3 regions of the Pseudoalteromonas sp. BZK2 genome follow, and region 2 is predicted to be linked to each of the others. Evidence: predicted binding sites of a transcription regulator. Region 2 holds the regulator's gene; each other region holds the start of a gene.

Region 1 (10,707 bases), on a different contig from region 2:
ACAACAACGACTGGCTCAAGTTCTATAATTCTAACGTGAACGTATTGGGTCCAACTATTTATGTCTTGGCACTTAAGTTGTACCGTGACCTGCCGATTAAAAGGAGGCTCTGTTGGTAACTCTTTGTTTAATGGCGACTCACATAACCTATCAGGAATGCGACTATCCAGAGGCAAAGCGCTTATCTGTGGTGTTGTGTTCAAGTCAGGCATGTGTTCACTCACAAAATCAACAGCGATCTGTTGAAGTTGCTCGTTGTTATAGACTTCTGCTTGTAGTTGTGTTGCAAACAACAGGCTAGAAAGAAAATAAAAAACACTGTATCTTCGGCTTTTTTTTAACAAACTCATATTGTTTCGACTATGCTTATTGTTGAAAACAAGGTATAAATATTTTGCGTCAAAAAACAGACGCTTCGTAACCTTATGTAGCTTTAACACAAAGAAGGCAATTATTGTTCCAGCTCTGATTGTTTATCTTTAGGAGATTGAAATGGCAGGCATTTTAGACTCAGTTAACCAGCGAACTCAGTTGGTTGGGCAAAACCGCCTTGAATTACTATTATTCAAACTCAGAGGGCGTCAGCGCTTTGGTATTAACGTGTTTAAAGTAAGAGAGGTTTTGCAATGCCCGCCACTTACGAACATGCCAAAATCAAATGCCTATATTCGCGGTGTTGCGCATATTCGTGGACAAACTATTTCTGTTATTGACTTATCAATGGCTGTCGGTGGTCCTGCAATTGAAAACATAAAAGACAGCTTTATCATCATTGCCGAATACAACCGTTCAGTACAAGGGTTTTTGGTTGGTGGTGTAGAACGTATCGTAAATATGAACTGGGAAAAAATAATGCCACCACCTTCGGGAGCTGGACGTTATTCTTACCTAACAGCAGTCACAGAAATAGAAAACGAACTGGTTGAGATTTTGGATGTTGAAAAGATCCTAAATGAAATCTGCCCAGTGAACACTGAAGTTAGCGCAGATGTTGTTGGTGAAGGTGAGTTCCAGAAAGATTTAGGTGAAAGAATCGTCTTTATTGCTGATGACTCTGCTGTCGCGAGAAATCAAGTAAAACGAGCGCTTGAGCCACTTGGTGTACAAACTGAGCTTGCTAAAAATGGCAAAGAGGCCTTACTAAGACTAAGAGAAATAGCTCAACTTGATTGCCAGAACGATATTACTGAGCGAGTTGGCTTATTAATTTCAGATGTTGAAATGCCAGAAATGGATGGCTATACCTTAACCGCCGAGATAAAGGCCGATCCAAAATTATCACCTTTGCATGTGATCTTACATACTTCTTTAAGTGGTGTATTCAACCAAGCAATGATTGAGAAAGTGGGAGCTGACGATTTTATTGCTAAATTTAACCCAGATGAACTAGCGACTGCTGTAAAAAAATGGGTTCATTGTGATTAATAGTTTATAGGTGGTATTACTTTGGAAAATAAGCATTTACAACAAAGCGAATACGATCAATTTCGCTCTTTTTTAGAGCAACAATGCGGCATTGTGCTTGGCGATAATAAACTTTATTTAGTTAAAAGCCGTCTCGCTCCACTTATGGCGCGTTTTAATGTCGAGTCTTTATCGCAGTTGGTAAGTAAAACACTGAGTCCTCATGAGAGGCAGCTTCGTGCCGCTGTGGTTGATGCAATGACAACCAATGAAACGCTTTGGTTTCGTGACCAGTATCCGTTTGAGTTATTGAAAACGAAATTATTTCCTGAGCTTAAAGATGTGCGTAGACCATTAAAAATATGGTCAGCGGCAAGTTCATCAGGACAAGAGCCGTATTCAATTGCCATGTCGGTTGCCGAGTTTCAGTCAAAAAACCCAGGTGTATTAAAGATGGGGGCGCAAATAATCGGCACTGATATCTCTAATACCATGCTTGATATGTGCAAAAACGCTGAGTATGACTCGCTAGCGCTTGCGCGTGGTTTGTCGATGGAACGCCGTCAAAAGTTCTTTAAAGACAGCGGCAATGGAATGGCTCAAGTCATTGACCCTATACGTAAAATGGTCAGCTTTAGACACCTTAACTTACTGGATTCATACGCTTTAATGGGCAAGTTTGACATTATATTTTGCCGTAACGTGCTCATTTACTTCTCACCAGAGGTAAAAGCTAAAATTATCTCGCAATTTGCTCAAGCCCTAAACCCTAAAGGTTACCTCTTTTTAGGTGCGTCAGAATCAATGGCGGGCTTAAGTGATAGCTTTGAGATGGTTCGTTGTAATCCAGGCATCATCTACCAGAAAAAGTAAACCTTTCTTAGCAACCTAGCTCTTAGGTTGCTAAATTTATCTATTATTCAATATCTTACGTAAGTAAAATATCCCCTTCATTATTGGCTTAGCTTTTGCATTAATCACTCTAGAGTCAATTTTTTGGAGATGGTTATGGCTATCAGTTTTGATAAAGCATTTGGTGTTCACCCCCATGCAATGTTGATCCGTTCACAACGCGCTGAGTTATTAGCGACCAATATCGCTAATGCTGATACGCCGGGCTATAAAGCGAAAGACATTGATTTTGCCTCGGCATTAAAAGCGGCAAAAAGCAACCAACAAGGCGGCAATAGCATGGTAAGAACCGATGCTAAACATATTGCCGGAGGCAGTCGTTTTGTTGGCGGTGCAGAAATGTTTCGTACGCCAAATCAAGCAGATACAGGCGATGGTAACTCTGTAGATATACAAGTGGAACGAAACTTGTATGTACAGAACTCATTAGAGTATCAGGCAAGCCTGCAATTTATGAGTAGTAAAATTAAAGGCCTTAAAAAAGCCCTCGGTAGTCAAGGAGCTTAATCATGAGTTTATATAATGTTTTTGATATTTCAGGCACGGGTATGAGTGCACAAAATGTGCGCTTAAATACCACAGCGAGTAATATTTCGAATGCAAACACGATTAGCTCTAGCCAAGACCAGACATACCGAGCGCGCCATCCTGTTTTTGCTGCAGAGTTGACCAAAGCGTCAGCATCGCAAAGCAATCCTCAGGGCTCTTCTGTAGGCGTTAAAGTTTTAGGTATTGTAGAGAGCGATAAGCCGCTACAAATTGAATATAACCCGAATCACCCAAGTGCGGATGAAAATGGTTATATCTACAAACCTAACGTTAATGTTGTAGAAGAAATGGCAAATATGATTTCTGCCTCTCGCTCTTACCAAACAAATGTGCAAGTTGCTGATGCAGCTAAGCAAATGTTAAGTAAAACACTGTTGTTAGGACAACGGTAATCGAGGATAAGTTATGAGTAACGACATCAGCTCTGCATCATCATCCTATATGGATAGCTTGCGTTGGAATCAAAGCAATACGCAAACAACTGAGGAAGACAACAACACACTTTCTCAGGAAGATTTCTTTTCGTTGTTAACACAGCAGTTGTCGTTCCAGGATCCGAGTAACCCTGCTGATAATGATCAAATGATCGCGCAGATGACGAACTTTACTATGGCTGAAGGTATTTCAAACTTAAACGAGAAGTTTGACTCACTGACTGCATCAATGACATCAAATTCTGCGTTACAGGCTTCCACTTTGGTTGGTAAGCAAGCGTTATTAGAGTCTGACACCATTGACTTTGACGGTGAAAACCTTGCTAAAGGGTCGGTGGTTGCTGAGACAGCCGTTGAATCTTTAACGCTAAGAATAACAGATTCTTCAGGTCAGTTAGTACGAACCATTGAATTAGGTTCTCAGTCTGCGGGCGCACTGCGTTTTGAGTGGGATGGTAAAGATAACGATGGCAATGTGCTCCCTGAAGGCGAGTATGACATCAGTGCTGAAGGCTTTGTAAATGGAGACTACAGCAGTATGCCTATGGCGACCTTTAAGAATATTGAAAGTGTCAATATTAATGGCGCAAGCGGCATTATCGTAAATACAAAAGAGGGTGCGGTTAGGCTAACTGATATAGCTGAAATCGCATAAGTATAAAAGGTTTGGGTTAGCTTAGGCTAAGAGATAGGTTAGAGGTGAGTTATGAGCTTCAATATTGCATTAACAGGCTTAGCAGCCGCACAAAAAGATTTAGACGTAACAGCAAATAATATTGCTAACGTTAACACTACGGGCTTTAAAGAGTCTCGTGCAGAGTTCGCTGATGTATACGCATCATCAGTATTTAGTTCTGGTAAAACAAAAAATGGTGACGGTGTAAGAACAACAATGGTGGCACAACAATTCCACCAAGGTTCACTCTCTTTCACAAATAACTCACTTGATTTAGCAATTACTGGTGAAGGTTATTTCGCAATGGCGAATGACTTAGGTGCACAAGATTTTACTTACACGCGTGCTGGTGCGTTCAAACTTAATAAAGATAACTTTATTGTGGATGCGAGCGGTAATTACTTACAAGGTTTCCCTGTTGATGAAGCAACCGGTGACACAACCTCTGTAAGCTTAAGTACATCTTCTGCGCTACAAATTCCAGATGCATCAGGTTCACCACGTGCAACCACGAATGTCTATTCGTCATTTAACCTTGATTCACGTGCCTCTGCGCCAACTGTGACACCATTCGATCCAGAAACAAGTGCAACTTATAACAGCTCTACATCGACAACGGTGTATGACTCATTAGGTGAACCGCATATTCTACAGTTCTTCTTTGTGAAAACTGATTCTACAGTGACTGGTAATGAAAATGAGTGGGAAGTATACGCTACATTAGATGAAAAGCCATTTGATGCAACAGGTGTTGAGCAAACCACAACACCTTATACACCATTATCAACGTTTCAGTTTGATGCCAGTGGCTTACCACAAAGTACAGATGGTACAGCGAATACTGATACAACATTTAATCCATTAACGTTACCGAGTGGTTTAGGTGCTGCGACAGGCCTTTCTGATTTACTTTCGAATGGTGCAAGTTTCCCTGATGATGTGACTATTAACTGGCGTGATGAAGCGGCAACAGCAAATAAAGTTCCAACTCAATACGCAAGTAACTTTGAAGTAAAAGCATTAGAGCAAGATGGTGCGACTGTAGGTCGTCTATCAGGAATTGATATCGGTTCTGACGGTAAAATTGTTGCGTCATACAGTAATGGAGATACGTCGTTCCTAGGTCAAGTTGCTATGGTACGCTTCTCAAATTCACAGGGCTTGCAACAAGTTGGTGATACATCTTGGAAGAAGAGTTTAACGTCAGGTGAGCCGATTGCGGGTGAACCAGGTTCAGGTACTCTAGGTTCAATTAACTCATCAGCGCTTGAGCAATCAAACGTTAACTTAACCAATGAACTTGTTGACTTAATTAGTGCTCAGCGTAACTTCCAAGCAAATTCACGTGCGCTTGAGGTTAACTCAACACTACAACAAAACATCCTACAGATCCGTTAATCTTAACGGTTCTAAGCTTAATCCGACACGAAGGCTGCTTCCTCTATTGGCAGCCTTTTTTCATTCTTACTATTCATTTTTCTCTTCTATTTTAGCGTCAATTTTACTTTGGCACTTTTATTGCATTTCCTAATTATCGTATTTTTAGTGAGTCAATGTTATGGACAAAATGGTCTACATTGCCATGTCGGGTGCTAAGCAAAGTTTGCGAGGTCTTGAGCTCAAGGCCAACAATCTTGCTAATGCTAACACCACTGGCTTTAAAGCTGATTTTGCACAAGCTCGCTCTATGCAAGCCTTTGGTGAAGGTCTGCCATCTAGGGTGTTTGCAATGCAAGAACGCCCAGGATCTAATATGGAATCGGGTGGTTTTGTTGAAACTGGCCGTGAGCTTGATATCGCGATGAGCGACCGTGGTTGGTTGAGCGTACAAGATGCATCCGGCAATGAGGCGTACACCAAAACTGGCACATTAAACATTACTCCAGATGGCGCATTGATCACCAGCCATGGCCGTCAAGTAATTGGCGAAGGTGGTCCAATCATTTTGCCATTGCCTATTGAAAAAGTTGAGTTTAGTGAAGATGGCGCTATTCAGGTTCGCCCGCAAGGTGCGCCTGCTAACTTTTTGGAAGTGGTTGATCGCTTAAAAGTGATTGAGGCTGATAACACTCAGCTTGAAAAAGGCAATGACGGTTTATTTCGACCAAAAGAAGACATGTTGGTCAATGACCTTTGTGGCTTTTGTGACATTTCACCTAACGTAAAAGTATTGTCGGGAACGCTTGAAATGTCGAACGTAAACCCAGTGCATGAAATGGTCGATATGATCAGCAATCAACGCCAATTTGAATTACAAGTTAAATTGATGAAAACAGCCGAAGAGCTCGATGAGCGTCAAGATCAGCTGTTACGCATTGTTTAAGATGACTGAGAGGGTAGAGTTATGAATCCTGCATTATGGATCAGTAAAACCGGGCTTGACGCCCAGCAAACCGATATTTCGGTGATCTCAAATAATCTCGCGAATGCCAGCACGGTAGGCTACAAAAAAAGCCGCGCCGTATTTGAAGATTTACTATATCAAAACATTAACCAGCCAGGTGGCCGCTCATCGCAAGACACTGAAATGCCGTCAGGCTTAATGCTTGGTGCCGGTGCCAAAGTGGTTGCTAACCAAAAGAACTTTTCACAAGGTAATATGCTTACCACTGAAAATTCATTGGACTGGATGATCTCAGGCCCAGGTTTTTTTGAAGTGCAATTACCAGATGGCAATATTGCCTATTCACGTAATGGTCAATTCACGACTGACGAAGATGGTCGCATTGTAACTTCCGGCGCGGGTTTTCCATTACAGCCAGAAATGAACGTACCAGACGATGCACAATCAATTACTGTTTCACAAGACGGTGAAGTATCAGTGCGTATTTCAGGTCAAGCAGAGAACGTGGTCATCGGTCAGCTCACCATTAGTGATTTTATTAATCCATCGGGTCTTGAGCCTATGGGGCAAAACTTATACACAGAAACCGCTGTGAGTGGCGCACCTGTGCAAGGTAATCCTGGTATCGATGGTTTAGGCACTGTGGTTCAAGGTTCCCTTGAAACCTCTAACGTGAATGTAACGGAAGAGCTTGTTAACTTGATTGAAACGCAACGAATTTATGAAATGAATTCAAAAGTGATTTCAGCTGTTGATGAAATGCTTAGTTACATCAATCAGCAACTTTAATGGGTAGGAGGCAGCATGCGTAATATTATCTTAGTCACATCAGCAGCATTGATGCTGGGTGGTTGTATGACAACGCAAAATCATCATGTGGTTCAGGATGACCCTTACTATGCGCCTATGTATCCGGAACCAAGTACTGAACAAGTGGTACCAACAGGTTCGTTGTTTGATAGTTATTCGGCAAATGACTTGTACTCAGATAAAAAGGCATTACGCGCCGGCGATATCATCACTGTTAAATTGCAAGAGTCTACCCAAGCAACTAAAGCGGCAAAAACTGAAACCGACAAAGAAACAGATGCTAGTTTAGACCCTGTTATTGGGCTTGGCGGAAACCCGGTTAACATTGGTGGCGACAGCATTCAGTTTGGTATTGGCTCAGGGGCATCGTTTAAAGGCGATTCAAAGTCTAACCAATCAAATAGCTTATTTGGTGATATTTCTGTCAATGTGATGCGTGTTTTACCGAATGGGAACTTGGTTATTCGTGGTGAAAAATGGCTCACTTTGAATACTGGTGAAGAATTTATTCGCCTAGAAGGTTTAGTTCGTCCTGAAGATGTGCAAGCAGATAACACGGTAACTTCCAATCGTATTGCTAATGCGCGAATTCAATACTCAGGTAAAGGGCAAATTCAAGAAACGCAAAGTGCAGGTTGGCTGTCTCGTTTCTTTAGTAGTTCGCTTTTCCCATTTTAGAGGAATAAAGTCATGAATGGGTTTAAATACATCATCGCTCTTTGCTTAATTAGCCTGCAGTTTTCTGCACAGGCTGAGCGAGTCAAAGATGTATCTATGGTTGAGGGCGTACGCTCTAACCAATTAGTGGGGTATGGTTTGGTTGTCGGTTTGCCTGGCACAGGTGAACAAAGCCGATTTACTCAACAAAGCTTTAAAGCCATGTTAAATGGTTTTGGTATCACCTTACCAGATAGCTTAAAACCTAAAATCAAAAATGTTGCCGCTGTGGCTGTGCATGCAGAGTTACCGGCATTTAGAAAACCGGGTCAAACCATTGATATTACGGTTTCGTCTATTGGTAGTGCGGGTAGTTTACGTGGTGGTACCTTATTACAAACCTTTTTAAAAGGGGTTGATGGCAATACCTATGCGATTGCACAAGGCAGCTTAGTTGTTGGTGGTCTAGGTGCGGAAGGGGCTGATGGTAGCCGTGTAATTATTAATACACCCACTGTTGGTCGTATTCCAAACGGTGCCATTGTAGAGCGTGCTATTAAGAGCCCGTTTATGCAAGGTGACTATATTACCTTTAATTTAAATCGCCCAGATTTCACAACAGCAAAACGCCTAGAGCAAACGATTAATGATTTGGTGGGGCCTGACAGTGCTCAGGCAATTGATGCAGCGTCAGTGCGAGTGTTAGCACCGCGAGATGCATCTCAACGTGTTGCGTATTTATCTACCCTTGAAAACTTAGAGTTTAAGCCTGCAGACACAGCAGCAAAAATTATTGTTAACTCCCGCACAGGTACAATTGTGATTGGCAAAAATGTGAAGCTACAGCCTGCGGCAATAACTCATGGTGGTTTAACGGTTACGATTGCTGAGCAGCAAAATGTGTCACAGCCAAATGCTTTAAGTGATGGTGAAACTACCGTTACCAATCAAAGTATTATTGATGTGAACGAAGATGATTCACGTGCTTTTGTATTTAATCCAGGTGTTAATCTTGATGATCTCGTACGCGCAATCAATGAGGTGGGGGCCGCACCGGGTGATTTAATGGCAATCCTTGAAGCTTTAAAAGAAGCGGGGGCGATAAACGGGCAACTGGTTATCATTTAAATTAAAACGCGCTGTCGAGCGCGTTTTTTGTTTTAGTGATTCTTAAATCGTTCAGCATATAAACATCAGTCAAAATCTTGGCCCTGAAGTTACTCCATTCCTGTATCAGTTATTAGCCATTCATTTATAAAGTTTTTTATTGGCGCAATTTTTGCATTTTAATTTTCATTATTAACTATTGTGTCAAAAAGCTGATGGATACTAATCATCTCGACAAGCAAAACTTTTTTGATTTAGGCAACTTAGACTCGCTACGTCAAAGTGCTCTAAAAAGTGATGCCTCTAGCGATGCGTCAAAAGAGGCGCTGAAAAAAGCGGCGGCACAATTTGAATCTATCTTCACTCAAATGCTGCTGAAAAGCATGCGTAAAGCAAATGAAGCGTTTGAAGATAAGGATAGCCCATTTAATTCAAGCGGCGTTAAGTTTTTTGAAGAGATGCATGACCAACAGTTATCGGTTGAGCTTTCATCAAACGGCTCGCTAGGCCTAGCTGACTTAATCGTTCAACAACTCTCGCCAGATGGTAAACAGTTTACTCCAGGTTCTGTGCTTATAACGACGGCTGAGTTCGACAGTGATAAGCGCGCAACCGGTGCAACAAGCGACAGTCACAAGATTAAAGCTGAGCCAAACGCTGTTGCAGATACCGCTGCGAACGAGCAAACAGAAAACCGCTTTGAAGATGCTGAGTCTTTCATTAGCTCTGTTTGGGAGCACGCTAAAAATGCGGCTGAGAAAATTGGTTTAAACCCTGCTGTAATGGTTGCTCAAGCAGCACTTGAAACGGGCTGGGGTAAACACATCATCAGTAAAGCTGATGGCACAAGTAGTAACAACTTATTCAATATTAAATCGGATAGGAGCTGGCAAGGTGATAAAGCAAGCAAAGTCACGCTTGAGTTTGAACAAGGTGTGCCAGTTAAAAAGCAAGCAAGTTTTCGCTCTTATCAATCGATTAAAGACAGTGTGAACGACTTTGTGGATTTCTTAAATGAAAATCCACGTTATCAAGAAGCACTTAATAATACCGCAGAGCCTGCAGCCTTTTTAGATTCGTTACAAAAAGCAGGATATGCAACTGATCCAAATTATGCCGATAAAATTAAGCAGGTATTGAAGCGCGTTGAGCTTCAAAGCGTCGCTGCTTCATTGGTACGTTAAGGAGTAGACCCTCATGTCATTTAGCTTATATGACATAGCAAATGCCGGTGTAAGAGCTAACTCTGAGCTTTTACAAACCACCAGTAAAAACATCGCCAACGTTAATACCGAGGGCTATGTGCGTGAGCGTACTGAGTTCACAACCATGATCGATAACCAAGTCGGTCGTGGTGAAACGTATCGCTTACTGAATGAATTTGCACAAAAGCAATTAAATAGAGATACCTCAAATAAAGCATTCTTTGATCAGTTTGTAACTGAAGCAAGCCGAGTAGATAGCTTGTTTTCTGAAGAGTCAAACAGCTTATCAACCAGTATCAACTCGTTTTTTAACAACGTACAAGAAAGCTTAAATCAACCGTCATCAACAGTTGCTCGTTCACTGGTCATGACGGATGCACAAAACTTAATTGATCAAATGGACAGATTGTCGAGCATTGTGGTTGACCAAAAAGCCGTGGTAAATGAGCAGCTAGAAATCTTCTCTGATGAAGCAAATAACTTAATTCAAAGCATCAGCGAACTAAATACCAAGATTGCATCTGTTCATGGCACTGAACGTGAGTCATCGTCGAGTGGTTTGTATAACGAACGTGATAAAGCAATTCGTGACTTATCTGAGCTGATTGA
Region 2 (10,707 bases):
AGGCATTGAACAACTTGATGACGGCCGTATTATCATGCAAGTCAATAACTGCCTAGCCCAAGGTGAGCATCAGCATACAGATGTAGACAGTACGTATTTATTAAAAAGCAAAAACCGCCAAGCAGCTATTTACCTTGAAACTGAGCACACGCCAAGTCCTTCACAACTGCAATTTGCAGAGATATTCTTAACGAACGTCAGTGTAGGTCTTGATAATGTTCGATTATTCAACCGTTTACGTGATGCAGCTTATAAAGATGTATTAACTGGTTTATCGAATCGTAACGATTTCATGAATAAGGTGGAGCGCTACTACCAGCCGGGCAAAAATGACTTTGTCTTTTTACTAATTGATGTTTCGCAATTCTCTGATATCAACAATGGCTTAGGGCAAGAAATCGGTAATTTATTACTAAATGCAATTGTTGATAGGCTACAACAAGAATACCCTAATGCAGAGCTTATCTCGCGCATTGGTGCAGATGTTTTCGGTTTGTTGTTGGCTGCTGATAAATGCGATATTGAGTTACTTCGTGAGCATTTAAGTTTACCATTTAATGCTGGCGAGCATATTTTGCCAATCAACTTTAACATTGGCTTATGTTATCAAGGTGACTTTCAGCAAGCAGGGATCGAGACTTTAAAACTAGGTTACATTGCTTTAAACCAAGCTAAAAAACAATCTGCTGAAACGGTGGTGACTTATACCCCAGACATGGAAGAGAAAATGGCTTGGCGTTTAGGGATCATTAGACAGCTTCGTCAAGACTTCGAACAACGTAAATTAGAGGTTTGGTTTCAGCCGCAACTTGATTTAAATACTCTAGAAATCATAGGTTGTGAAGCGCTACTGCGTTGGCCATCAGGTAATGGTCAGTATATTTCACCAGCGATTTTCGTTCCGATGGCTGAAGATGCCGGTTTAATTGTTGATATAGGGCAATGGGTGTTAGAACAAGCATGTATGCAGCAAAAGCGCCTTGAAGCAATGGGCTTTGCAATCAGTATTGCCGTAAATGTTTCAGTACCGCAGTTTAAAGTTAAAGGCTATGCTCAGCAAGTAAAAGACACGCTTATTAAATACGATGTAAAACCGCAGTTTATTGAACTCGAAGTGACCGAAAGCGTGGTTATGGATGAGCTAGCTAATGTGATCACCACATTAAAAGAACTTAAAGAGTTTGGTATTGAGATTGCAATTGATGACTTTGGTACCGGCTTCTCGTCGTTAAGCTATTTGCAAAAACTACCATTAGACAGACTAAAAATTGATCGCGACTTTATCAAAGATTTACCTGGTCAAGATTGTCAGGCGATTGCTGCATTAATTATTTCTCTTGGCGCAAGGTTAGGCTTAAAAACCATTGCAGAAGGGGTTGAAACACAAGCGCAAGCAGATTATTTAGCTCAGCTTGGCTGTGATGAAGTGCAAGGCTTCATGTACGCTAAGCCTATGCCAGAAAAAGAGTTAATTACTTACCTGCAAGCTAAGCAATAGCCAGTTCCAGTCAGTGCATACAAATTAAACAGCGCCCTCCAATCTGAAGGGCGTTTTGTTTTCTATAATAATCTATAAGACTGAGGTATAATTCGCCCCTTTTGTTAGCAGAGTACACTTTATGAGCGCATTAAAAGCCGAGCGAGGCCTGTTTTCTTACCCTAAGTATTGGGCTGAATGCTATGGCACGGCGCCATTTTTACCAACCACTCGTGCAGAAATGGACGCGTTAGGCTGGGATAGCTGTGACGTGATCATTGTCAGTGGTGATGCGTATGTAGATCACCCAAGTTTCGGTATGGCTGTGATAGGGCGTATGCTTGAGTCACAGGGTTTTCGTGTGGGTATAATTGCACAACCTGATTGGAACTCAAAAGATGCCTTTATGGCGTTAGGTAAGCCTAACTTATTCTTTGGTGTTACAGCGGGTAATATGGACTCGATGATCAACCGTTATACTGCTGAAAAGCGTATGCGTCATGATGATGCTTATACGCCGGGTAACATAGGCGGTAAACGTCCTGACCGTGCGGTAGTTGTATACAGCCAACGCTGTCGCGAAGCTTATAAAGATGTGCCGTTGATCATTGGTGGTATTGAGGCGAGTTTACGCCGTATTGCTCATTATGATTATTGGCAAGAAAAAGTACGCCGTAGTGTATTGTTTGATGCTAAAGCTGACATTTTAATTTACGGTAACGCTGAGCGCCCACTTGTTGAAGTTGCCCACCGTATTGCTGCGGGTGAGTCGGTTGAGACAATTCAAGATATTCGTGGTACTGCGGTTATTCGTAAAGAACCATTACCGGGTTGGCGCGGTAGTGACTCAACTGCAATTGATAAAATCGGTAAGATTGATCCAATTCCAAACCCGTATGGCGCAGATGATGTGGGTTGTAGTAAGTCTGAATTTAAGCAAGCGGGGATCGATTTAAGTGCCGAGGCGGCTAAACCAATCACGATTCAGCCTGCTCGCCCTAAGCCATGGGAAAAGACCTACGTTAAGCTGCCTGCGTATGAGCAAGTAAGTGTGAATAAACCGCTTTATGCTCACGCCTCGCGTATTTTGCACCAAGAAACAAACCCAGGTTGTGCGCGTGCGTTATTTCAACGCCATGGCGACCGCTCTATTTGGGTAAATCCGCCTGCATTTCCGCTTGAAACTGAAGAAATGGATGGCGTATTTGGTTTGCCATATCAGCGTATTCCGCACCCAAGCTACGGCGATGAAAAAATCCCAGCTTATGAAATGATTAAAACCTCGGTGAACATCATGCGAGGCTGCTTTGGTGGTTGTTCTTTCTGTTCAATAACAGAACATGAAGGACGTATTATTCAAAGCCGTTCTGAGCAATCAATTATTGATGAAATTGAGCAAATTCGTGACAGAGTACCGGGCTTCACTGGGGTTATTTCTGACTTAGGCGGACCGACCGCGAATATGTATAAGTTGCGCTGTAAGAGCAAAAAGGCAGAGAGCACGTGTCGTCGTTTATCATGTGTTTATCCTGATATCTGTAAGCACATGGACACGGATCACACCCCAACGATTGAGCTTTATAAAAAAGCTCGAGATGTAAAAGGTGTGAAGAAAATCTTGATCGCGTCTGGCGTACGTTATGACTTAGCCGTAGAAGACCCTCGCTACGTAAAAGAGTTGGTTACCCATCACGTAGGCGGGTACTTAAAAATTGCGCCTGAGCACACTGAAGATGGTCCATTATCTAAGATGATGAAGCCGGGCATGGGAGCTTACGATAAGTTTAAAGAGCTATTTGATAAATACTCAAAAGAAGCGGGTAAAAAGCAGTATTTGATCCCGTATTTTATTTCTGCTCACCCAGGAACGAAAGACGAAGACATGGTGAATATGGCGCTATGGTTAAAGGCTCATGACTTTAAGCTTGATCAAGTACAAAACTTTTATCCATCGCCGATGGCCAATGCAACCACAATTTATCACACTGAGATGAACTCGCTGCGCAATATTAAGAACAATACTGAGCAAGTGCCTGTTCCAAAAGGCGCACGCCAGCGTCGCTTACACAAAGCGATTTTACGATACCACGATCCTGCTGGTTGGCCGATGATCCGTGAAGCACTAAGAAAAATGGGCAAAGCGAATTTAATTGGTAAAGGGCCGAATTGTTTGGTTCCTGAAGAAGGTCGAAACGAGAAAACTGCTAAAGGTAAGGGCGGTAAAGGCCGTGCAGCTCTGACTCGTCATACCGGTTTTAGCCAGTTTAAAAAGGCCAATACCAAACCTAGAGTAGGTAAAAATAAGCAGCGTGCAAAGTAAAAGATATAAATACGGCCCATAAAGGGCCGTTTTTATTTATACCAATTTGCTTAATTAAGTATTATTGTGAATTGGTATCAGATCAATAGCCAGGTTGCGGTGCCTAAAAAGGCAAAGATACCGACAATATCCGTTACTGTTGTCAGTACCACACTGCCGGCGAGGGCAGGGTCAATTTTCATTTTCTTAAGAATTAATGGAATGCTTGCACCTGCAATACCTGCGGCAACAAGGTTCATAAACATTGCAAAGGCCAGCACTGCGCCGAGCTTAAAGTCCCATTGCCATAGGGCAACCACACCAGCAATTAATATCGACCAAATAATACCATTCAGTGCGCCAATCGCCAGCTCTTTGAGTAATAAGAAGCGTTGGTTGGTTTGGTTGATATGGCCAACCGCTATACCACGAATAACCAGGGTTAAGGTTTGGCTACCTGCAACGCCACCCATTGAAGGTACGATACCATTGAGTACCGCTAAAATAGGTAAGATTGCTAAGGTGTTTTCGAAAAAGCTTGCCACAATTGCTGCTAGCAATGCGGTTAATAAGTTAACCCCAAGCCAAATAGAGCGACGCTGCGAGCTTTTGAGTACTGGCGCAAAGGTATCTTCTTCGTCGTCAAGACCAGCAAGGCTTAGCATGCTGTGTTCAGCATCTTCACGGATTACGTCAACGATATCATCGATGGTAATACGACCAAGCAAGTGAGCGTTATCATCTACAACAGGGGCTGAAATCCAGTTGTGACGCTCGAACAGTTGCGCTACATCACTTTCATCCATAGAGATTAGGATTGACTCACAGTCTTCATCCATTAAATCACGAACAATTTTATCTGAAGGACTGGTCAGCAATGTAGTTAATGAAAGCGCGCCTAAAAAGCAGTTATGCTTATCAACTACATATAAGTCATCGGTACCCTCTGGTAGCTCACCTCGTAAGCGTAAATAGCGCAGTACAACATCGAGAGTAACGTCAGGACGAATGGTTACCGTATCGCTGTTCATCAGGGCACCGGCTGAGCGCTCTTGATAAGAAAGCGCTTGAGTTGCCCTTTCTCTATCTTGCGAGTCCATCGCGCTAACAACGTCTTGATATACGGTATCAGGAAGACTACGTAAAACCTCACCTAAGTCATCGTCGTCCATATCTTCTGTAGCAGCAGCAATGTGCTCAGGCTCCATCTGGGCAATAATGCCAAGACGTACATCTTCAGAGAGTTCTTCTAGAACATCACCACGGACATCTGGGTCAACCAGCTGCCAAAGCATACGACGAATTTTATGGGGAGAAGACTCAAGTAAAAGGGCTGTATCACAAGGTGCCGTTTTGGCTAACATGCCGCGCACTTGAACAAATTGACCACTATTGAGTGACTTGGTCACTTGTTTGAGTTGTTGTAGTGGGTAATCTTGTTCAAAGGCTTCTGGCATTGGCGTCCTTACAACTGAAAAAAGTTTAAATAGGCTATGCAAATACAGCATAGTTGCTTTGTAGTGTATTTGCAGAGATATCGTCGCACTGCGATAAATTTATTAAGAGTTTTGTAATTTAGAAAAGCGAGCGATATAAAAGTAGGATATTTAAAGGGAATTTTAAATATCCGAAGTAAGTTTACCGTAAACCTTGAAGTCTTAGCAAATGCTATTCTTGCTCGTGAAAGCGTTGCGCAATTAATTCGCCGATTGCCGTTAATGCAGCGTCAGCGTCAGGACCTTCGCATACAACACGAACCTCTTTTCCTTGACTACTTTCAAGGAGCATTAACGCTAACACGCTGTCGCCTTCAGCTTCTTTCTCATCTTGAAAAAGTGTAATTTTGGCATCAAATTGCAGTGCTAGTTGCGCTAAAACAGTCGCAGCGCGAGCATGTAAGCCAAGTTTGTTTTGAATTAAAAAGGTATCTTCAGCGTGCATTGTTGGTGCCTAGTTAGATATCTTGTTCGCGGTGGCGAATTTTTACATTAGCATGAGTTTTAGAAAAGCTTTCACCAATTGTTTGCGCTAAGTAAACAGAACGGTGTTGGCCTCCTGTACAACCAATTGCAATGGTTAGGTAACTGCGGTTGTTGCGCTCTAGATGTGGCAACCAAGTCTGTACAAAGGTTTGAATCTGCCAAGTGAATTTTTGCACTATGCTGTGGCTAGCTAAATAATCCCTGACAGGCTGATCGAGGCCGGTTAGTGGCTTTAAATCAGGCTCCCAGTGTGGGTTCGGTAAAAAGCGTGCATCAAAAACGTAGTCAGCTTCTTTTGGAATGCCATGCTTAAAACCAAACGACATAAACGTAATAATCAGTTTTTTATCTTTCTTACCTAAAATCTTTTCACGAATTGATTCTGCTAACTGATGAACACTCAAATCAGTGGTATCAATCATAAAGTCAGCGCGGGTGATCAGCACATCAAGCAAGATTTTTTCTTGTTTAATGGCAAGATCAAGCGGTAAAGAATCAATCGATAATGGATGCAAACGGCGAGTTTCAGAAAAACGCTTAATTAGGGTTTGATCATCACTATCTAGGTAGAATAGTGTTGGGTTTGCAAAACCTGGCAGGTACTCAAGAATATCATTAAACTCTTGCTGCTCTTTCGGTAAGTTACGTACGTCGATACTGACGGCAATTTTGTCATAATTATCAGAAACACTTCGCACGAGCGAGGGCAATAGGTTGACAGGAATATTATCAACACAGTAGTAGCCTAAGTCTTCAAGAACTCGTAAAGCGACCGATTTCCCCGAGCCTGAGCGACCGCTGATAATTATTAATTCCATTTATGCCTCTGATGCAATTACTTGAAATAGTTGCTGATCGCTTGTAGCACTTCGCAACTGTTTACAAAAATCTTTATCTTTAAGTCTATCAGCAATTGTTGACAAGGTCTTCAAGTGCAACTGGCAATCGCCATCTGGTACGATGAGTGCCACAAAAATATCAACGGGACGATTGTCTATCGCATCAAAATTGATGGGAGATTCACTGACAATAATAAATGCATGAGGTTCATCAGCACCACTCATTCGACCGTGGGGAATAGCTATTCCTCGGCCGATACCTGTACTACCTAACTTTTCCCTGTTCAGAAAAGCATCTAGGATATCTTGTTGAGATAAATGAGGAAACTGCTGGTGAGCTAACTCGCTAATATACTCAAGAATTCTTTTTTTGCTATTAAAAAGGACCGCAGCTTTGCTGCAGTCCTGATTAGTAAGTGAACTAAGTTTCATAATTTAATGTCGAGCTAATTTCTCTTTATGCTTAATGACTTGGCGATCAAGTTTATCGATCAATGAGTCAATTGCTGCGTACATATCTTGATGTTCTGTAGAAGCGAACAACTCGCCTCCGTTTACATGTAAAGTTGCTTCTGCTTTTTGGCTTAATTTTTCTACATCTAAAATGACATGAACATTATTAATATGATCAAAATGCCTTTCTAGTTTTGCGAACTTAGTGTTTACATAGTCTCTTAATGAATCAGTGACTTCTACGTGACGACCAGTTAAATTTAGTTGCATAAGCATTTTCCTTCTATGTAAAACGTCTAAATCAGACTTTTACGCTGATTAGACGGAGGTATTGCTAGAGACTCACGATATTTTGCAATTGTACGTCTAGCTACTTTAATTCCTTGCTCAGCCAATATATCTGCAATTTTGCTATCACTCAATGGTTTAACCGAGTTTTCTGCAGCAACTAACTTCTTGATTAAAGCGCGAATTGCTGTAGAAGAACACTCACCACCATTTTCGGTGCTGACATGGCTTGAGAAGAAATATTTCAACTCAAAAATTCCCCTTGGGGTATGCATATATTTTTGTGTTGTAACCCGAGAAATCGTCGATTCATGCATTTCGACCATTTCAGCGACATCGTTTAGCACCATTGGCTTCATTGCTTCTGGGCCATGTTCAAAGAAAGCTTGCTGTTGTTGCACGATACAGTTGGTCACTTTTAGTAAAGTATCGTTACGGCTTTCTAAGCTCTTAATAAACCACTTTGCTTCTTGTAAGTGAGAACGAATAAATTGGCTGTCGCTACTTGATTTAACAGAGCGAGACATCGCTGCATATTGGCTATTCACTCTAATTTTTGGCATACAATCTGGGTTTAACTCGACTACCCAGCGGCCTTTCACTTTTTTCACTGATACATCGGGTATGACGTACTCAGATTCTTCGCGTACTATGCTATCCGCAGGCTTAGGATTTAAGCTGTGAATGAGCGTCATCACTTCTTTAAGCTCGTTTTCTTTAAGCTTAGTCTTTTTCATTAAAGTGCGATAGTCGCGACTTGCTAATAATTCGATATGCTCAGATAAAACCATTTTAGTTTCAGCTAAATATGGCGTATTGGCATCGAATTGACGAAGTTGTATACACAGGCACTCTTGTAAACTTCGCGCGCCGATACCAACTGGATCGAATAACTGTATTCTTTTTAAGACAGCTTCAACTTCATCAAGTTCGATTTCTTCTTCATCATTATTTTGATTAAAGCTTTCGACAATATCTTCGCAGCTAACCGTTAAAATACCTGAGTCATCGATAGCTTCAACGATGGCAACGGCAATCGCTTCATCGGTAGGACTAAATGGTGTGAGCTGTAGTTGCCACATTAAATATTCTTGCAGTGTTTCTGTTGAAGCACCTTGGTAAATAGACTCGTCTTCAGGCATTGGCCCAGACGATGTTGATGGGGCGGCACTCATGTACTCATCCCACGTAACATCCATAGCTAAGTCATCGCTAACCGTATCCTTACTCAGAGCATCACTGCTTTCTTGCTCGAATTCGCTAGGTGCTTCGTCGGCAGACGCGCTGACTTGTACATCGTCAGACTCCGCTTTTTGCTCATTCTTACCGATGCTTTCTTCGTTGTAATCCGCTTCTTCCACTTCAAGCAGAGGATTACTATCAAGCGCTTCTTGAATTTCTTGCTGGAGATCCAATGTACTGAGCTGCAACAAGCGAATGGCTTGTTGCAGTTGTGGAGTCATTGTAAGTTGCTGGCCCATGCGCAGCTGTAATGATTGCCTCATGTATCCCTAACAATCCTTTTTAAGTTATCGGTAACGGTGAAGACACTGTTATCGATTTATTGTCATTGTATAAGTCTAGCAGATGCTCTAGTCGGTGGCGTAATGGTTACAGCCTGAATTGCTCGCCTAGATAAACATCACGTACAGTTTGGTCAGCTAATACGTGCTCAGGTGTCCCTGATGCAATTAGCTCCCCATGAGAAACAATGTAGGCTTTTTCACAAACATCAAGGGTTTCTCGAACATTATGGTCAGTAATAAGTACACCAATACCACGATTTTTTAGGTGCTCAATAATTTTCTTTATATCTAACACCGAAATAGGATCAACACCAGCAAAAGGCTCATCTAAAAGGATAAATTTAGGATTAGCGGCTAATGCACGTGCAATTTCAACGCGGCGTCGTTCACCACCTGACAGTGCCATACCTTGGCTATCGCGAATATGTTGAATGCTAAATTCATCTAATAAGTTGTTAAGCGTCTCTTCGCGCGTTGTTTTGTTAAGATCTTTGCGGGTCTCTAATATGGCCATCAAGTTTTGGTAAACTGTTAATTTTCGAAAAATAGACGACTCTTGTGGTAGATAACCAATACCTAAGCGCGCACGGCTGTGCATTGGCAAAAGCGTGATATCGTTATCATCGATGCTTATTTTTCCTTTGTCGCTTGGTACGAGGCCTACAATCATATAGAAGGTCGTTGTTTTACCTGCACCATTTGGCCCTAACAAGCCAACAATACTGCCCGCTTCAACTTCAAGACCGACATTTTTAACCACTTGGCGGCCTTTGTAGCTTTTAGCTAAAAGCTCTGCTTTTAATGTGCTCATGGTTGGCCTTTATCGTCTTTTTTATTTTCTACAGGCACTAAAATAGTGTGTACACGATCTGTTGAGTTTTCGTCTTTTTCTGCGCTGATCAGCTGTTGAGCCATATCATAGGTAATGCTTTTTGCCGTTACTTTTTGACCCGCTTGAGTGACTTCAGCTTCGCCATTGAGTGTTAAGAAGCGTTTCGCAACATCATAACGAACTTCTTCGGCGCTGGCGCTCATCACGGTACCATCAGCTTGCTTTTCTTCGAAGTAAGCTGGTTTGCCTGTAGCGATAATTAATTCGACTGTACCTTCGGTGTCACCGCCATGTGCCTCAAGTCGCTCTGCTGTAATGCGACGATCACCATGCACGATCTCTACGTTACCTTCGAATATGCCAACGCCATCTTTTAGTTTACCGATTTGGCGATCTGAGCTAATGCTAATTTGAGCGCCTGTTTGCTCGGCAGCTGCGCCCGAAAAGGCAATCAATAAGCTTGGGATCAGGAGTAATTTCTTCAGTTTATTGGTCATAGTATATGGTTCGTGTATGGTTAGTTAACTCAACAATTTCGGCTTTTAAATCGGCTTTTAAGCCTTTACCGGTAATTTGTAAATTCGGTCCTGTTAGTGTTACAGGTTGCTTTGAAAACATCGTCATTTTATCAATGTCGACATTAATATTTTCTGCTTTTATATCTTCGATCATACCGTTATGGGTTAAGTTTTTAGCAACTACATCCCCTTCAAAAATCAGCTGATCATTTTCGTATAAAGTAGCTTCTTTGGCTCTTACTTGCCAAACTTGCTGATCGCTATAAATAGTAAAAATAGGTTGTTCAAAAAAGGTAAACCCTAATTGTTGATACAACTCCATTTTTGCAGCTGCCACTTTATGACTAATTTTACCTTGCTCGTCATAAGCTGTTTGCTTTAGAGCAACGGCAGTGTAATCAGGCGTTGCGATGATCTCGTCTTCACTAGTTATTGTATCAGTTGACTGGTTAAAGTACGGGTACCATAACCACACCATGCAACAGACAAAAAC
Region 3 (10,707 bases), on a different contig from region 2:
ATAATCACCTTAAGATGTAAATTTAACAGCTCGAACTTACTCAAAGAAAGAGAAATACCAACTTTTGTGATATCTCCAGTAACATAAACAACTTTTCCTTCGGTGATACCAACAGAAGAGTATGCCTGTTTTAAACTTTCGTAAGATATGTCTGCTAACATGAAAGCTCTAATTCCTTGTTTAATTCACTAGGTTAAAGAATGCCGTAATTACAGCTTTTTGCTCATCTGCTGTCATAGTTGGGTGCAGAGGAATAGTAACAGCCTGTTTGTAGTAGGTTTCTGCATTAGGGAAATCACCGTCAGAAAAGCCTAAAGCTTGATAATAAGGCTGTAAATGGATAGGTATATAATGCAAGTGAGCAATAATTCCTTGCTCGCGCATGCCTGTAATGACTGACTTGTGTTTTTCTATATCACACTGTGTTAAACGAACAATATATAAATGGTAGCTAGAGTAACACTCATTCGATTGTGTTAAATGAGCTACCGTTGAGTTTGCAAATGCATGGTTATATGTTGTTGCAATGTCGTTTCGCACTGATACAAAGTTGTCTAGCTGCTTTAACTGACTCAGTCCTAAAGCGGCTTGCATATCAGTCATTCTATAATTAAAACCAAGCTCTAACTGTTGATAATACCAAGGGCCGTGACTTGACTCGGTCATTTCTTCAGGAATATTAGTAATACCATGACTTCGCAAGCGGCTCATTTTTTTGTCTAGCGCTTCACAGTTGGTAACCGCCATGCCACCTTCAGCAGATGTGATTATCTTAACTGGATGAAAGCTAAACACAGTAATATCTGAATAAACACAGCTGCCAACAGGCTTATCTTTGTACTTGGCGCCAATAGCATGCGAGGCATCTTCAATAACCTTAAAACCATACTCTTTGGCAAGTGCATTGATTGCTGCCATATCGCATGACTGACCAGCTAGATGAACAGGGATCACGACTTTAGGGAGTCGCTGGCTTTGTTTGGCTAATGTCAGTTTTTCTTTAAGCGCTGCAACAGACATATTGCCAGTTTCAAGGTCGATATCAACAAAGTCGACCTCTGCGCCACAATACAGCGCGCAGTTACTCGATGCGACAAAGGAGATTGGCGACGTCCATACAATGTCGCCTTTACCTACGTCTAAGGCAAGGCAAGCAATATGTAACGCTGAAGTCGCACTGTTAGTAGCACAGGCATAGTGAGCACCACAATATTTTGCAATGGCACTTTCAAATGCTGGAACAGCAGGTCCTTGCGTTAGCCAGTCAGACTTTAAGACATCAATTACGGCGTTGATGTCATCTTGAGAAATACTTTGTTTGCCGTAAGGAATTACCTTATTCGCCATAATGAAGTATTACAGTAACGCTTTGACATTGAAGTTTTTAATTTCTTCAATGCTCATATAATCAGGGTTATCTAGTGAGTTATACTCGAAACCTTGGGCAACTTGCTCGCCTTTTTCACCCAGTGCATTTTCAGTAAAATCATTGCTACGACTACTGAATTTAATACCCGGAGCGATAACAAAGTGATCGCTATATTCGTACGTTTCAAAGCATAAGTCGGCAGGACACATAACTTCGTGTAACTTTTCACCTGGGCGAATACCGATTATTTTAATTGGTAAGTCAGGTGCCATGGCTTTGGCAAGATCAGTAATACGAATTGAAGGGATCTTTGGAACGAAAATTTCACCACCTAACATACGCTCAAAGTTAGTTAATACAAAATCAACACCTTGTTGCAGGCTAATCCAGAAGCGAGTCATTTCTTCATGAGTAATTGGTATATGGTCGCGGCCTTGGTCGATAAACTTTTGGAAAATAGGCACAACAGAGCCACGCGAACACACTACATTACCGTATCTTACTACAGCAAAGGTTGTTTTATGGCCGCCAGCAATATTGTTAGCAGCAACAAATAACTTGTCTGATGCAAGTTTAGTCGCACCATATAAATTGATTGGGTTTGCGGCTTTATCAGTTGACAGTGCAATGACTTTTTCTACGTTATTATCAAGGGCGGCATCAATAACGTTTTCAGCCCCATTTATATTAGTTTTGATACACTCCATTGGGTTGTATTCAGCTGCGGGTACTTGTTTTAATGCTGCAGCGTGAATCACATAGTTTACGCCACGCATAGCACGACGAAGCCTTTCTTTATCGCGTACATCACCAATGAAGTATCGCATACAGGGTTGGTCAAACTCTTGCTGCATTTCAAACTGCTTTAGTTCGTCCCGTGAGAAGATAATGATCTTCTTAGGTTTATAGCGTTCTAGTAGCGTTTTGACGTATTTTTTGCCGAATGAACCAGTACCACCGGTAATTAAAATCGTTTTATTGTCGAACATAGCGTTACCTAAGTTATTTATCATTGGCGTAGTTGTTTATAAAAGTGAAGTACGCAAAGTGAGAATTTTGACACAATTCTCAGTAATTTAACTATTAACTAGTACACTAGCAAGTCAGATGCCAAGTTAATTTATCTAAACCATGGTACAAAGTGCAAATTTTGGCAAATTAAGCTATAATTTAAGCAATCGGTTTGTCGGAGGCCGCCATGAAAATTCAATCACCCAATACCGGGTTTTTAAACCAAACTCAGCAAACGGGCAATAAGCTTGCTGAGCAACTAGCATCAGGTAAAAAAGTAAATTCAGCGGCAGATGATGCCGCTGCACTGCAAATTATTGATAGATTAACATCGCAGCAAGATGGCTACAGTCAAGCAATTAATAATGCGTACGATGGCATTTCTTACTCGCAAGTAACAGAGTCAAATCTATCTGGTGTAAATGATGCCGTTTCTCGCATTCGAGAGCTGTCTATCCAATCGGGTAATGGTGCGCTCACAGACAGTGATAGGGCTGCACTCCAAGAAGAAGTGTCGCAATTACAAACGCAAATATCAGAAACATTCGAAAATGCCACATTCGGTGGTAAACCTTTATTTGATGGTGAGCAAGTGTCGTTTCAAGTGGGTCCTGATGCCAACACCACACAATCAGTGACGCCATCTGATGGTAGTATTGCTTCAGTTATTGCGGGGATCGATATTTCAACCCAAGCAGGGGCACAAGCTGCCATTGATATTAGCGACCAAGCTGCAGAGGAAATTAACACGCAAAGAGCTGAGCTAGGCGCTTTTCAAAACACCTTGGCGAGTACGATAAAAGGTTTAGGTAACCAGCGAGAGAGCATTGCTGCGAGCCAAAGCCGAATAGAAGATACTGACTATGCAAAAGCTGTGTCTGATCAAGTAGCTAATGATATTTTATCGCAAGCATCGATTGCCCTACGTGGTCAGGCAAATCGTTCAGCCGAATCTATATTAGGCTTACTTTAATTCTTTAGTATTAAATTTTAGTGCTAAGTGACTATTTTTTGGCGTTGATGTCAATAAATTGCCGCTTAGCGCTTGCATCCCTCCTAAACTCGCTTACAATTTAGAAATTAACTAACCTCGTGGTAACTGTGGTTCGCCAATAATGATCTTAATTTTAGACAATAATAATAATCGTGCGATAGGTTTACATGCAGCACTTACCTTCATTGGTGAAACTGCACAATTAGTTGATGAGACTTCATTACAGTCTTTTTGCGAAAAACATCAACAGCAAGAATGCATGGTCATTCTTGGTGCTTTACAGCAGCTAAATCACGAGGCTGTGATCAAACAGTTTCCTGCCATTCCGTTTTTATTAATTGGTGAAACACTCAAACCGCTGCTAAGTATTGCTAATGTAGTAGGTTTAATTTGTGAGCCATTTAATCATGATGTAACTACTCAGCTATTGCATGATTGTCAGCAATATCAGCGCATGCTACCGGGTGACCATAAACAAGCGAAATCTAACAAATCATTTGATGGTTTAGTCGGTGAAACAGAAGCTGTAAAAGATGTGCGCTTTTTAATTGAGCAAGTAGCAAAAACCGATGCCAACGTGCTGATCTTAGGTGAGTCAGGCACAGGTAAAGAAGTTGTTGCACGTAACGTTCATTTACTCTCTAAACGCAATACCGGGCCATTTGTGCCGGTAAACTGTGGTGCTATCCCTGGTGAACTACTTGAGAGTGAGCTATTTGGCCATGAAAAGGGCGCGTTTACGGGCGCTATTTCTGCGCGAAAGGGGCGTTTTGAATTAGCGCAAGGCGGTACACTGTTTCTAGATGAAATTGGTGATATGCCTTTGCAAATGCAGGTTAAACTACTGCGTGTGTTGCAAGAGCGTAGCTATGAGCGAGTAGGGGGTACTAAGCCTATTCAAGCTGATGTACGAATTATTGCTGCGACTCACCGTAATCTTGAAGAAATGATTGAACAGGGCGACTTCCGTGAAGACCTTTTTTATCGTTTAAACGTGTTTCCAATTGAAAACCCTTCGCTAAGTGAGCGTGCCGACGACATTCCTCTACTTCTAAAAGAGCTAATGCGTCGTGTGAACGAGCAAAGTGGCACAACGGCCAAATTCACTGAGCGTGCGATTCAAAGCTTAAAAGAGCATGCGTGGCCGGGGAATATTCGTGAGCTTGCTAACTTAGTTGAGCGCATGGTGATCATGTTCCCAGACAAAGTGGTTGATGTACCAGACCTACCAGCTAAATATCGTTATATTGAAGTTGAGGCTTATGAGCCTGAGTACCCTGAAGAGTTGATGGAGCGAGATGCTTTCAACGATATTTTCAGTACCGGCTTTAGTGATTATGATGAGGAAGAGCTTGATACCCCAGCAACAACGGCTGACTCAGGTTTATTACCAGATGAAGGAATTGAGCTCAAAGAATACCTAGCTGAGCTAGAAATCAGCTTAATCAGCCAAGCATTAGAGCGCTACGATTATGTTGTTGCACGTGCAGCAGAAATTTTAGGTGTTCGCCGCACCACACTGGTCGAAAAAATGAAGAAATATAACCTAACGCGCGATTAAGCCGCGTTAGGTTTCTTCCTCGGTTTTATCTCTTTAATATTCACTAATTATCTCAGCTTTTCTAAAGCAATCATTGCTATGGTCATTTACCATGCCACAGGCCTGCATGTGGGCATACACCGTCGTCGGGCCTAAAAACTTAAAGCCGCGCTTTTTTAAATCTTTGGCGAATGCTGTAGAGGCTTCAGTAATAGCCGGGTAATCCTCTAATTTATCAAGATTGTTTACCAATGGTTTGCCACCAACAAACTGCCATTGGTAATTTGAGAAACTGCCAAACTCTTTTTGAATCTCAATAAAACGTTGCGCGTTATTGATAGTGGCGGCGATTTTAGCGCGATTACGAATAATACCTTCAAACTGCATTAAACTTTCGACGTCGTCTTCGGTCATTCTGGCAACATCTTCAACAACAAAGTTTTTAAAGGCACTGCGATAGCCATCACGCTTTTTAAGTATGGTATACCAACTCAGTCCCGCTTGTGCTGACTCTAAGGTTATAAATTCAAATAAGCGGTGATCATCATATAGTGGCACCCCCCATTCTTGGTCATGATAGGCCACATAATCTTCTTTGCTGGTATCGAGCCATGGGCAACGACAATGGTGTTCTTTTTGCATTATTCCCTCGCGATTGTCATTTTTTTGTCAGTGTTGTTTTGTCTTTAATTTATTGAAATAAAACAAAAATAAATTTGGTACGGATTGTGCATTTAGCTAGGTAGACACGATTTTTTGAGTATCGATTATGGCCTTAGCAAATGTCCTAAAACCACAATTTATCACAGCCAAACAATATAACCCATGCTTACAACAAGAAGAGTATGTGGGTGAATTGAGTGAGCTGCGCCAACAAGCCAGTTGGTTAGGTCATTTGGTTGATACCATGCCTGCGGGTGTGGTGGTTTTGGATGGCCGAGGTATGATCGCAAAAGCCAATCAAATCGCCATTGATATGCTAGGAGAACCCCTTGAAGGTGAAAAGTGGTTTAGCGTTATTCAACGCTCATTTCGACCAAAGCAAGACGATGGCCATGAAGTATCACTTAGAGATGGGCGTTTAATTAAGCTTGATATTACTGCGCTTACTCCAGAGCCTGGGCAGTTAATTTTAATGACAGATTTAACTGAAACCAGGCGCTTACAAAAGCGGGTAGCACATATGCAGCGCTTAAGTGCGCTTGGCAAAATGGTCGCCTCGCTTGCTCATCAGGTTAGAACACCGTTATCAGCAGCCATGTTGTATGCCGCAAACTTAGGCTCAAAGCGATTGCCAGAAAGCTCGCGTGGCAACTTTCATACAAAGTTAATGTCGCGTTTAAAAGATTTAGAAACCCAAGTGAACGACATGCTGCTATTTGCCAAAAGTGGTGAGCAACAAGTGGTCGAAAGTGTTTCAATGCAGCAATTACTTAATGAAGTAAAAGCCGGTGCTGATGCTATGGTTGCGCAAAATAACAGTGAACTTAGCGTGAACTTGCCTGAGCCAGATATTGAAATTATGGGTAATAAAACGGCTCTGGCGAGTGCTATTCAAAACCTGATCCACAACAGTATTCAAATTATTGGCTCTGAGGCTGTGGTAACCCTGAGTGCCGAACGTGACGAAAGTAGCGAAAACTGTGTTCGTATCAGTGTCAGTGATAATGGCCCGGGTGTTGATTTACGCCATGTCAACAAATTATTCGAACCTTTTTACACTACCAAAAGCCAGGGCACGGGGCTTGGACTTGCAGTTGTAAGTTCAGTCGCCAATGCGCACCAAGGACGGGTTGAAGTGACAAATAATGCTCATGGGGGAGCATGTTTTAGTTTGATCTTGCCAATTAGTGCAGAACCAATCTCAGCGGAGGCAAAATGAATACTAACTCTATCTTAGTCGTTGAAGACGACGCAGGTTTACGAGAAGCGCTAATCGATACCCTTGAGATGTCGGGTATTGATTGCGTTGCTGCAGATAGCGCTGAACAAGCGATGATCTTGCTTAAGCAAAATAGCTATTCATTGGTTGTTAGTGATGTGCAAATGGGCGCCATGAGTGGCCTTGACCTATTACGTAGCATTAAACTTAATTATCCTGAGCTGCCGGTATTAATGATGACAGCCTATGCCACCATTGATGATGCTGTAGAAGCAATGCGTTTAGGTGCGATTGATTACATGGCAAAACCGTTTGCTCCAGAAGTGCTCCTTAACATGGTGAGTCGTTATCTACCTGAAAAGGAAAAAGAAACCGATGGCCCAATCGTTGCCGATCCATCGAGTATTAAGCTATTAGAGCTCGCGAGCAAAGTTGCCCGCTCAGATGCCAGTGTCATGGTACTCGGCCCAAGTGGCTCGGGTAAAGAAGTGTTGGCTCGTTTTATCCACGATAAATCAAATCGTAGCGATGCCCCCTTTGTGGCTATTAACTGCGCTGCTATTCCTGAAAACATGCTTGAAGCAACCTTATTCGGTTACGAAAAAGGGGCGTTTACCGGCGCTATTCAAGCATGTCCGGGTAAGTTTGAACAAGCTCAAGGTGGCACCATCTTACTTGATGAAATCACTGAGATGGATTTAGGCTTACAAGCAAAATTACTGCGTGTACTTCAAGAGCGCGAAGTAGAGCGCTTAGGCGGTCGTAAAACCATAGAGCTTGATGTTCGCGTACTTGCTACAAGTAACCGAGATTTGAAAGAAGCGGTGAGCGAAAATCTATTTAGGGAAGATTTATATTATCGCTTAAATGTATTCCCGCTAATGTGGAAACCATTAGCCGAGCGTCCTGGTGACATTGTTGTATTGGCAGAGCATTTACTAGAGCGTCATTGCCTGAAAAGTAAAGAGCCTATAGCTCAACTAAGTGAGGATGCGAAACAAAAGCTGCTATCGCATGCTTGGCCAGGTAACGTACGAGAGCTCGATAACGTTATTCAACGGGCGTTGATATTATGCGATGGTAATAGTATTCATCAAGATGATGTCTTTATTGAAGAGTTGCTTACGGCGGATATCAAGCCAGTCGCTACGCCACCACACAACGCACCAGTTTATCAAGAACAGCCTGTTGAAGTTAATCTAGATACCGTACCGCAAGTGAGTGAGCAGGGTAATTATAAAGACGAGCTGAAAGACAAAGAGCATCGTATTATTTTAGAAACCTTAGCGCGCTGTAATGGTAAGCGTAAAGAGGTTGCAGAAACCTTAGGTATCAGTCCGCGCACGTTACGTTATAAACTGGCGCAAATGCGAGACTTGGGTATCGCCTTACCTGCATAAACTCCTTCCAAAAGTTAGTCAAACAAGCTCGCATTTTTGTGAGCTTGTTTGCTGTCAAAACTCTGACAAGTAAATTTATTGAGTTAAGTTGTTGAAAATATTTATTTTATTTTATGGCACGGTTTGTGCTTTATCAGTGCATAAGTAAACTGCATTGTCAGAGAGTATTATGAAAGTTCAAAACAGCGCATTATTTCAAGAAATGCAATCTATGGCTTCAGAAGTTGGTCGTAGTAACTCAATTAATAATTTACCAACACAAACTCAGCCAACTTCATCGGCACAGTTTGGTGATTTACTTACCAATGCACTTGATACAGTGAATGGTTTACAACAAGAAGCAAAACAAAAGGTAACCGCGCTTGAAATGGGCGATCGCAGTGTTTCACTTGCGGACGTAATGATTGCTTCGCAAAAGTCATCAGTTGCCTTTGAAGCGACGGTACAGGTTCGCAATAAACTTGTTGAAGCTTATAAAGAAATTATGAACATGCCTGTGTAACTAGGTAGTGGAGAATTATTGTGGCGCAATCTAATCAATCAACTGATCTAGCCTTAGCAGGCGGCGGTATCGATGCAACCGATACTGACGATCAACAAGAGCAAAAGTCAGGCTACCTAAGTGCCTTAAATGGTGTAGACGTTTTACGCCAGGCTACTTTAGTGATTGCTTTAGCAATCTGTTTGGCTATCGCAATTTTTATTATTATTTGGGCTCGTCAGCCTGATATGCGTCCGCTTGGCAAAATGCCAACGGAAGAGCTTATTCAAACGCTGGACTTTTTAGATGCTCAAAAGATTGATTACGAACTTGATGGTAACGTCATCTCTGTTGAAGAAGGTGAATACCAAAACATCAAATTATTGATGGCTCGTGAAGGCCTAGAGCAAGCGCCAAGCTCAGGTACTGACATCATCATGCAAGACATGGGGTTTGGTGTAAGCCAACGCCTTGAACGTGAACGTTTAAAACATGGTCGTGAGCAACAGCTTGCACGTACCATAGAAGAGCTAAAAAATGTTACTCGCGCCAAAGTACTTTTAGCTATTCCAAAAGAAAACGTATTTGCTCGTCGTGAAAAACAACCTTCAGCGACGGTAGTACTCACCTTAAAACGCGGCCGTACGCTTGATGGTGAAGAAGTTGACTCAGTAGTTGATATTGTTGCCTCAGCAGTCCAAGGTTTATCGCCAGAGCGCGTAACTGTGACTGATCAAAATGGTCGTTTACTGAATTCAGGTTCACAAAACTCACTTGCTGCTCGCTCTCGAAAAGAGTATGAAATTGAGCGTAAGCGTGAAGAAGAATACTTAAATAAAATCGATAGCATCCTTATTCCAGTTGTAGGTTTAGGTAACTACACAGCGCAAGTCGACTTAAATATGGATTTTAGTGCAGTCGAAGAAACACAAAAACGTTATAACCCAGACTTACCCGCTGTGCGCAGTGAAACCACGTTCGAAGAAAACAACATTGGTGGTCTTGCTGTGGGCATTCCAGGTGCGCTAACGAATCAGCCGCCAGTTAACTCTAATATTCCTGAGGTCGCTGGCCAAGGTAGTGCAGGCTCAGCAACGAACCCAAGTCGTTCGCATAAAGAAGCAACACGTAACTACGAACTTGATACCACAATTTCGCATAAGCGCCAGCAAACCGGTGTTATCCGCCGCATCAGTGTGTCAGTTGCCGTTGATTATGTACCACAAGTAGGTGAAAACGGTGAAACAACTATGGTTCCTCGCTCTGTCGAAGCATTGTCAAATATTCGTCGCTTACTACAAGGTGGTGTTGGGTTTGATATGCAACGCGGTGATGCACTTGAAGTCGTCACAGTGCCATTTGTAAGACAAGATACAGGTGAAGCGATTGAAGTTCCACTTTGGGAGCAAGATTGGTTCATGAAGATGCTACGCTTAGCATTAGGTGCACTGGTTATCATCGTACTTATTGTCTTTGTTGTAAGACCTATGCTGAAACGTCTAATTTACCCAGACGATACACTAGAAGAATATGATGAAGATGCATTAAGTGCAGGTGTAGATATTGGTGATAGCACGCTAGATATGCTAAATAAAGACTTTGACTCTGCTGCTGTAGGATTCTCAAGTGATGGTACACTACAGCTGCCAGACTTACATGGCGATGAAGATTTACTCAAAGCAGTTCGTGCATTGGTTGCAAATGAACCAGAACTGTCTTCTCAAGTAGTGAAAGCGTGGTTAACAGAAGATGACTGATCAAGAACAAAAACAATTACCACCGGCGTTTGATGTTGATAAATTAGACGGTGTTGATAAGGCGGCAATCTTATTGCTGAGCTTATCAGAAGAAGATGCTGCGCAAATCCTTAAGCACTTAGAGCCAAAGCAAGTGCAAAAAGTGGGTATGGCAATGGCCGCACTAGATGATTTATCGCAAGCGAAAATTAGCGCAGTCCATAATTTGTTTATTGAGCAAATTCAAAGCTTCAGTACCATTGGCTTCCAGTCTGAAGACTTTATTAAAAAAGC

The links. The regulator sigma-54, encoded in region 2, starts transcription at its own class of promoters, with help from an activator protein. The targets are predictions, from matches to a motif close to GTTGGCACGNNNNTNGNNT.
Region 1: flgB (flagellar basal body rod protein FlgB) is a predicted target of sigma-54. The motif match lies at 2,360-2,378, and genes of this name have one in related genera.
Region 3: fliE (flagellar hook-basal body complex protein FliE) is a predicted target of sigma-54. The motif match lies at 8,309-8,327, and genes of this name have one in related genera.

What each region holds. Positions count from the first base shown of each region.
Region 1 covers NZ_JACSOG010000013.1:384-11,090, forward strand. Annotated here, with positions in the region: gene flgA (flagellar basal body P-ring formation chaperone FlgA) at 1-350, opposite strand, end outside; gene BIZ38_RS09550 (chemotaxis protein) at 493-1,425, shown strand; gene BIZ38_RS09555 (CheR family methyltransferase) at 1,447-2,277, shown strand; gene flgB (flagellar basal body rod protein FlgB) at 2,413-2,823, shown strand; gene flgC (flagellar basal body rod protein FlgC) at 2,826-3,257, shown strand; gene BIZ38_RS09570 (flagellar hook assembly protein FlgD) at 3,271-3,954, shown strand; gene flgE (flagellar hook protein FlgE) at 4,006-5,373, shown strand; gene BIZ38_RS09580 (flagellar basal body rod protein FlgF) at 5,534-6,298, shown strand; gene flgG (flagellar basal-body rod protein FlgG) at 6,320-7,108, shown strand; gene flgH (flagellar basal body L-ring protein FlgH) at 7,124-7,807, shown strand; gene BIZ38_RS09595 (flagellar basal body P-ring protein FlgI) at 7,820-8,914, shown strand; gene flgJ (flagellar assembly peptidoglycan hydrolase FlgJ) at 9,109-10,077, shown strand; gene flgK (flagellar hook-associated protein FlgK) at 10,091-10,707, shown strand, end outside.
Region 2 covers NZ_JACSOG010000041.1:10,245-20,951, forward strand. Annotated here, with positions in the region: gene BIZ38_RS18790 (EAL domain-containing protein) at 1-1,498, shown strand, start outside; gene BIZ38_RS18795 (YgiQ family radical SAM protein) at 1,620-3,797, shown strand; gene mgtE (magnesium transporter) at 3,875-5,233, opposite strand; gene BIZ38_RS18805 (HPr family phosphocarrier protein) at 5,445-5,717, opposite strand; gene rapZ (RNase adapter RapZ) at 5,731-6,576, opposite strand; gene ptsN (PTS IIA-like nitrogen regulatory protein PtsN) at 6,577-7,029, opposite strand; gene hpf (ribosome hibernation promoting factor) at 7,033-7,320, opposite strand; gene BIZ38_RS18825 (RNA polymerase factor sigma-54) at 7,347-8,843, opposite strand; gene lptB (LPS export ABC transporter ATP-binding protein) at 8,950-9,675, opposite strand; gene lptA (lipopolysaccharide transport periplasmic protein LptA) at 9,672-10,193, opposite strand; gene lptC (LPS export ABC transporter periplasmic protein LptC) at 10,183-10,707, opposite strand, start outside.
Region 3 covers NZ_JACSOG010000013.1:34,645-45,351, forward strand. Annotated here, with positions in the region: gene BIZ38_RS09715 (AAC(3) family N-acetyltransferase) at 1-161, opposite strand, end outside; gene pseC (UDP-4-amino-4,6-dideoxy-N-acetyl-beta-L-altrosamine transaminase) at 181-1,347, opposite strand; gene pseB (UDP-N-acetylglucosamine 4,6-dehydratase (inverting)) at 1,357-2,358, opposite strand; gene BIZ38_RS09730 (flagellin) at 2,568-3,353, shown strand; gene BIZ38_RS09735 (sigma-54 dependent transcriptional regulator) at 3,496-4,935, shown strand; gene BIZ38_RS09740 (DNA-3-methyladenine glycosylase I) at 4,969-5,556, opposite strand; gene BIZ38_RS09745 (sensor histidine kinase) at 5,684-6,796, shown strand; gene BIZ38_RS09750 (sigma-54-dependent transcriptional regulator) at 6,793-8,196, shown strand; gene fliE (flagellar hook-basal body complex protein FliE) at 8,366-8,698, shown strand; gene fliF (flagellar basal-body MS-ring/collar protein FliF) at 8,719-10,434, shown strand; gene fliG (flagellar motor switch protein FliG) at 10,427-10,707, shown strand, end outside.